DNA from 2 places in the Streptomyces hesseae genome. Region 1 is predicted to be linked to the other one. Evidence: riboswitches for the same ligand, from Rfam matches in the RefSeq annotation. Region 1 holds a riboswitch; the other holds the start of a gene.
What was found. Region 1 has a riboswitch for thiamine pyrophosphate ahead of RM609_RS26295 (thiamine ABC transporter substrate-binding protein). Riboswitches for the same ligand answer to the same signal wherever they lie in the genome.
Positions count from the first base shown of each region.

Region 1 (3,395 bases):
GCCCAGACCGTGGTGTCCAGGCGGACGCCCCACAGCTCGTCCAGCAGCCCGCCCCGGCCCACGAGCGCCAGGAACGCCGAGCCGACGACGACGGTCGGCAGCACGAACGGGACCGTGACGACGGCTCTGAGCAGCCGTTTGCCGGGGAAGTCGAGGCGCGCGAAGACATAGGCGCCGGGCAGGGCCAGCAGGAGGGTGAGGGCGGTGGAGGCGGCCGCCTGCCAGAGCGTGAACCACAGGACGTCGCGGATGCCCGGGTCGGTGAGCACCTCGCCCACACGGGCGAACTGCCACCGGCCGCCGTCCGTGAGGCCGCGGGTGACGATCGAGGCGACGGGGTAGGCGAAGAAAACGCCGAAGAAGGCGAGCGGCACGGCCATCAGGCCGAGCCGCGTCGCCGTCCGGCGGGCGCCCGCCCCCTTCCGGGCGGCGGACGGTCCGGCGGGCGCGCCGGTCACTTCGGGGCGTGTCGCTTCGGAAGGTGTCACTTCGGGGCGTGTCACTTCAGGACGAGCGAGGACCATTCCTTGACCCAGTGGTCGCGGTTCTTGGCGATCTTCTCCGGGGCGAGGGTCTGCGGGTCGGGGACCTGCGCGCCGTACCGGGTGAAGACCTCGGGCAGCTTGGCGTCCCGGACGACCGGCTTGACGTACATCTGGAGGGGCATGTCCTCCTGGAACGTCCGGCTCAGCATGAAGTCGATCAGGGCCTTGCCGCCCTCGGTGTTCTTCGTGCCCTTGAGCAGGCCGGCGAATTCGGTCTGCCGGAAGCAGGTGCCGGTCGCGACGCCGGTCGGGCCCTCCTTGGGCAGCGGGTTCGCGCCGACGACCTCGGCGGGCGGGCTGGAGGCGTAGGAGACGACGAGGGGCTTGTCGCCCTTGGCCTTCTTGCCACCCGCGGAGCCGGAGAAGCGCTCGTTGTAGGCCTGCTCCCAGCCGCTGACGGCCTCGACACCGTTGGCCTTCAGCTTGGTCCAGTAGTCCTTCCAGCCGTTGTCGCCGTACTTGGCGACGGTCGCGAGCTGGAAGGCGAGGCCGGGCGAGGAGGTGGCGGCGTTCTCGGTGACGAGGAGGTTCTTGTACTCCGGCTTGATCAGGTCGTCGAACGTCTTCGGCGGGTCCAGCTTGTGGTCGGCGAAGTACGCGCGGTCGTAGTTGACGCAGATCTCGCCGGTGTCGACGGGCGTGACGCGGTGCTCGGCGGCGTCGGCCTGGAACTCCTTGTCCACCCCGGCCAGGCCCTTGGCCTCGTAGGGGGTGAAGAGGCCGTTGTCGAGGGCCCGGGAGAGCAGGGTGTTGTCGACGCCGAAGAAGACATCGCCCTGCGGGTGGCTCTTGGAGAGGATCGCCTGGTTGACGGCCTGGCCGGCGTCGCCGCCCTTGACGACCTTGACCTTGTAGCCGGTCTGCTTGGTGAATTCCTGGAGCACGGAGTCCGAGGCGACGAACGAGTCGTGCGAGACGAGGGTGACGGTCTTGCCGCCCGACGCCTCATCGCCCTTGTCGCCGGAGCCGCCACAGGCGGCGAGCGCGGGAAGGCCGAGGGCGGCGACGGCCGTCGCCACGACGGCACGCCGAAGACTGGTGTTCATGGTGGTGCTGACTCCCTACGCCGGTACTAACCGGATCAGGTCCGAGGGTCTGCGGGCCGTGCCGCACTCTCAGCGCCCTGGGCGCTCCCCTGTCGGAATGTTCATTTGTGCGAAAGGCACCGTATCAGTGCCGTGTGAGAGGCGGGCGGCGGCGCCCGGGAGGCGCCGGCGCACCGCCGCTCAGCGCTCGGTGGCGGCCAGCTGGCCGCAGGCGCCGTCGATCTCCTGGCCGCGGGTGTCCCGTACGGTCACGGGCACGCCGTGCGCGGCGATGGCCTCGACGAAGGCCCGCTCGTCCTCCGGGCGGGACGCCGTCCACTTGGACCCGGGGGTGGGGTTGAGCGGGATCAGGTTGACGTGGACCCGCTTGCCCTTGAGGAGCCGGCCGAGCAGGTCGCCCCGCCAGGCCTGGTCGTTGATGTCGCGGATCAGGGCGTACTCGATGGAGATCCGGCGGCCGGACTTCTCCGCGTACTCCCAGGCGGCGTCCAGGACCTCGCGGACCTTCCAGCGGGTGTTGACCGGCACCAGGGTGTCGCGCAGCTCGTCGTCGGGCGCGTGCAGCGAGACCGCGAGACGGCACTTGAAGCCCTCGTCGGCGAACCGGTGCATGGCCGGGACCAGGCCGACCGTGGAGACGGTGATACCGCGCTGGGACAGGCCCAGGCCGTCCGGCTCCGGGTCGGTCAGCCGGCGGATGGCGCCGACGACGCGCTTGTAGTTGGCCAGCGGCTCGCCCATGCCCATGAAGACGATGTTGGACAGCCGCGCCGGGCCGCCGGGCACCTCGCCGTCGCGCAGGGCGCGCATGCCGTCGACGATCTGGTGGACGATCTCGGCGGTGGACAGATTGCGGTCCAGCCCGGCCTGGCCGGTGGCGCAGAACGGGCAGTTCATGCCGCAGCCCGCCTGGGAGCTGATGCACATGGTGACCCGGTCCGGGTAGCGCATCAGGACGGACTCGACGAGCTTGCCGTCGTGCAGCCGCCAGAGGGTCTTACGGGTCGTGTCGTCGTCGCACGAGATATGCCGCACCACGCTCATCAGGTCCGGCAGCAGCTCACCGGCGAGCTTCTCGCGGGCCGCCGCCGGGATGTCCGTCCACTGCGCCGGGTCGTGGGCGTAGCGGGCGAAGTAGTGCTGGGACAGCTGCTTGGCGCGGAACGGCTTCTCGCCGATCGCGGCGACGGCCTCGCGGCGCTCGGCGGGGCTGAGGTCGGCGAGGTGCCGCGGGGGCAGCTTGGCTCCGCGGGGGGCGACGAAAGTGAGTTCTCCGGGTGCAGGCATGGTCCCACCAGTGTCGCAGACATACGGAGGGGGCCCGCCGTCCTGTGGACGACGGACCCCTCACGTATCGAACACCTACCGAAAACCCCAGGTCAGGAGCGGTCGGGTACTAGGAGCCGACAAAGGCCACCATCAGCAGCCACACCACCGGCGCGGTCGGCAGGAGCGAGTCCAGCCGGTCCATGATCCCGCCGTGGCCGGGGAGCAGGGCACCCATGTCCTTGATCCCCAGATCCCGCTTGATCATGGATTCACCGAGGTCGCCGAGCGTGGCGCTGACCGCCACGGCGAGGCCCAGCAGCAGGCCCTGCCACCACACACCGTCGTCGATCAGCAGCTGCATGCACAGCGCGCCCGCCACCATCGCGAACAGCACCGCGCCGAGCAGGCCCTCGCGGGTCTTGCCGGGGCTGATGCGCGGCGCGAGCTTGTGCCTGCCGAACCGCCAGCCCACCGCGTACGCCCCGGTGTCGCTGACGACCGTCAGGATCAGGAACGTCAGCACCCGCCAGGCGCC
Region 1 is NZ_JAVRFI010000021.1:33,108-36,502, reverse strand. Features, by position in the region: gene RM609_RS26300 (ABC transporter permease) at 1-380, opposite strand, end outside; gene RM609_RS26295 (thiamine ABC transporter substrate-binding protein) at 500-1,591, opposite strand; TPP riboswitch at 1,587-1,692, opposite strand; gene rlmN (dual-specificity RNA methyltransferase RlmN) at 1,772-2,878, opposite strand; gene RM609_RS26285 (phosphatidate cytidylyltransferase) at 2,988-3,395, opposite strand, start outside.

Region 2 (3,395 bases), on a different contig from region 1:
TCGTCGAGGGCGGTCGCCGGCCACTGGCCCCGGGGGACCACGGCCTCGTTGACGGCGGCGGCGACCCCGCCGCGCTCGGTGGTGAGCGTCGCCACGAGCCCGTCGAGGGTCGTCCCCGCCGGGACGGTCGTCGGCTCGCCGTTGACGCTGATGATGTGCGTGGTCATGTCGCTGCCGGTCATGCGGGCTGCTCCTGAAGTGCGGGGGTGAAGCGTAGGGGGGAGAACGGGCGGGCCTCCTCGGGCAGCCGGCCGGTGGTCAGCGCCTCGGCCATCACGTCCCCGGTGACGGGGGTGAGCAGCACGCCGTTGCGGTGGTGGCCGGTGGCCGCGAAGAGGCCCGGCAGGGCGGTCGGGCCCAGCAGCGGGGCGTTGTCGGGCGAGCCGGGGCGCAGCCCGGCGAGGGTCTCCACGAGCGGCAGCTCGGTGATGCCGGGCACCAGCTCGTGGGCGTCGCGCAGCAGCTCGTAGACGCCGCCGGCCGTCACGGTCGTGTCCCAGCCGAGCTCCTCGGTCGTCGCCCCGACGACCAGCTCGCCGTTCTCGCGCGGTACGAGGTAGACGTGCCCGCCGCGCACCACGGCCCGTACGGTGCGGGAGAGGAACGGCCCGTTGACGGCCGTGTACGCGTCCGGCACGCGCAGCCTCAGGACCTGGCCCTTGACGGGGCGGACCGGCGGTACGACGTCCTCGGGCAGGCCCGCCAGCCGGCCGCTGAGGCTCCCGGCGGCCAGGACGGTCCGGTCGGCGGCGATCCGGGTGCCGTCGGCGAGCTGCGCCCCCGTGGCCCGGTCCCCGGTCAGCAGCAGCCGTACCGCCTCCGAGCGGTGGAAGGCCACGCCCTCGCGCTCGCAGGCCACCAGCAGCGCCCGGGCGAGCCGCCGGGGGTCGGTCTGGTGGTCGCCGAGGGCGTGGAGGCCGCCGCGCACGCCCGGCGCGAGCATCGGCTCCAGCCGGCGGCACTCGCGCCCGGTCAGCCACTGCGACGTAAGGCCGCAGCGCAGTTGGAGGGCGTGGAGCTCCCGCAGATGGGCCCGGTCGTCGGCGTCCAGGGCGACCGCGAGCGTCCCGCAGGCGCGGTAGCCGGTCTCCAGGCCGGCGGCCTCCTCCAGCTCGGCCGTGAAGGCCGGATAGCGCCGGGCCGAGGCCAGGTTGAGGGCGAGCAGGGTCTCCTCGCCGTAGTGGAGCTCGGTGACGGCGGCCAGCATCCCGGCGGCCACCCGGGCCGCGCCCTCGCCGGGCGCGGGGTCGGCCACGGCCACGCGCAGCCCGCGCTGGGCGGCGCGCCAGGCCGTGACCAGGCCGATCAGACCGCCGCCGATCACCAGGACGTCAGGTGTCCAGGGGGCGGGGCCGGGACGGTACGGGCGCGTGGGGCGCGCCCTGGTCCGATGTGCCGGTGTTCGATCCCCAGGGGTTCGATGCGCGTGCATGGGCGTCCAGCCCCTCCCTTCGCCGGCATGACCCGGATCAGGTTCGTACGGTCGGAGGCCGTCCAGCCTCCCTCTCAGCCCGGTCCGCCCGGGCTCCCGCGAGTGCTTGCAGCTAGCCACCCTAGTACGGCCCGAGGACCGCCCGGAAGGGCGGCCGGGCACGGTCGGCGGCCTGTATGACGCCGCCGCGGCGTGACGTTGTGTCAGAGGTCTCCTCACGCGGCGCTCCGGCGTACCGGGGTGTCGGGCCTACAGTTGATCGTGTGAGCGAGGAGACGAACACCAGCAGTGACCGGCGCGTCGTGATCGTCGGCGCGGGCATGGCCGGGGTGCAGACCGCCATCGCCCTGCGCGAACAGGGCTGGACTGCCGCGATCACCCTCCTGGGTGACGAGCCCCACCAGCCCTACGACCGGCCGCCCCTGTCCAAGTCCGTGCTGCTCGGCAAGGCCGAGGGCTCCGCCTTCGCCGTGGACTTCGACTCGCTCGGCATCGACCTGCGGCTCGGCCTCGCGGCCACCGGCCTGCGCGCCGCCGAGCACGTCCTGGACACCGCCGAGGGGCCCCTCGGCTACGACGTCCTGGTCGTCGCCACCGGCGCCGAGCCCATCGGCCTGCCCGGCGCCGGGGACCTGCCCGGCGTCCACGTCCTGCGCACCGTCGACGACGCCGAGCGGCTGCGCCCCGTCCTCGCCCGGCAGCAGGACATCGTCGCCGTCGGAGCGGGCTGGATCGGCGCCGAGTTCGCCACCGCCGCCCGGGAGGCGGGCTGCCGGGTGACGGTGGTCGAGGCCGCCGACCGGCCGCTCGCGGGCGCCATGCCCGCCGAGGTCGCCACCCACATGGTCGACTGGTACGCCCACAGCGGCGCCCGGCTGCTGACCGGCGCCCGGGTCACGGCCGTCGAACCCGGCGCGGTCGTCCTCGACGACGGCACCCGGCTGCCCGCCGACGCGGTCGTCGTCGGCATCGGGGCGCGCCCCGCCACGGGCTGGCTCGCGGGCTCGGGCATCGAGCTGGCGGCGGACCGCTCCGTCGTCACCGACGACCGGCTGCGCACCTCGCTGCCGGACGTCTACGCGGTCGGCGACTGCGCCTCCTTCCCCTCGGCCCGCTACGGCGAGCGGCTGCTGGTCCACCACTGGGACAACGCCCTCCAGGGCCCCCGGACCGTCGCCGAGAACATCGTCCACGGACCCGAGGAGGGCTCGGTCTACGACCCGGTGCCGTACTTCTGGTCCGAGCAGTTCGGCCGGTTCGTGCAGTACGCGGGGCACCACGCGGCCGCCGACGAGCTCGTCTGGCGGGGCAATCCCTCCGGCGCGGCCTGGACGGTGTGCTGGCTGCGCTCGGGCGTCCTGGTGGCCCTGCTGGCCGTGGGGCGGCCGCGCGATCTGGCCCAGGGGCGCAAGCTCATCGAGAAGGGCGCGGTCCTGGACCGGGCCAGGGCGGCGGACGCGTCCGTTCCGCTGAAGGCCGCAGTGGTCTGAGGCCCCTCCGAGGCGGTCCGGGGCGGGTCCGGGGGCCCTCCGAGGGGGGGCCGGTGGGGTGGCCGGGGCCCGGCTCGGGTCAACCCGGCTACCGGCTGTCAGTCCCGGATGGCAGGCTTGTCCCGTGACCGAGATTGACGTGAAGATCGATGCGCTTGTGCCCGCCTGGCTCAACCTCCCCGACATCGGGGAGATGCTGGGCATCGAGGTGACGCGCGTCCGGCAGCTGGTCAAGGAGGGCCAGCTGATCGCCGTACGCCGTGGCGAGAACCGTGTGCTCATGGTGCCCGCCGCCTTCATCAGCGAGGGCAAGGTCGTCAAGGGCCTCGCCGGCACCCTGACGCTGCTTCGGGACGACGGCTTCAGCGACGAGGAAATGATCGAGTGGCTGTTCACCCCCGACCCGACCCTGCCCGGCACCCCCGCGGAGGCGCTGAGCGAGAATCGTGGCACGGAGGTGAAGCGCCGCGCCC
Region 2 is NZ_JAVRFI010000024.1:35,189-38,583, reverse strand. Features, by position in the region: gene thiS (sulfur carrier protein ThiS) at 1-182, opposite strand, end outside; gene thiO (glycine oxidase ThiO) at 179-1,432, opposite strand; TPP riboswitch at 1,430-1,542, opposite strand; gene RM609_RS27785 (NAD(P)/FAD-dependent oxidoreductase) at 1,696-2,922, shown strand; gene RM609_RS27780 (Rv2175c family DNA-binding protein) at 3,047-3,395, shown strand, end outside.
Region 2: linked by a shared signal. The riboswitch ahead of thiO (glycine oxidase ThiO) and the one ahead of RM609_RS26295 (thiamine ABC transporter substrate-binding protein) in region 1 are both predicted to bind thiamine pyrophosphate.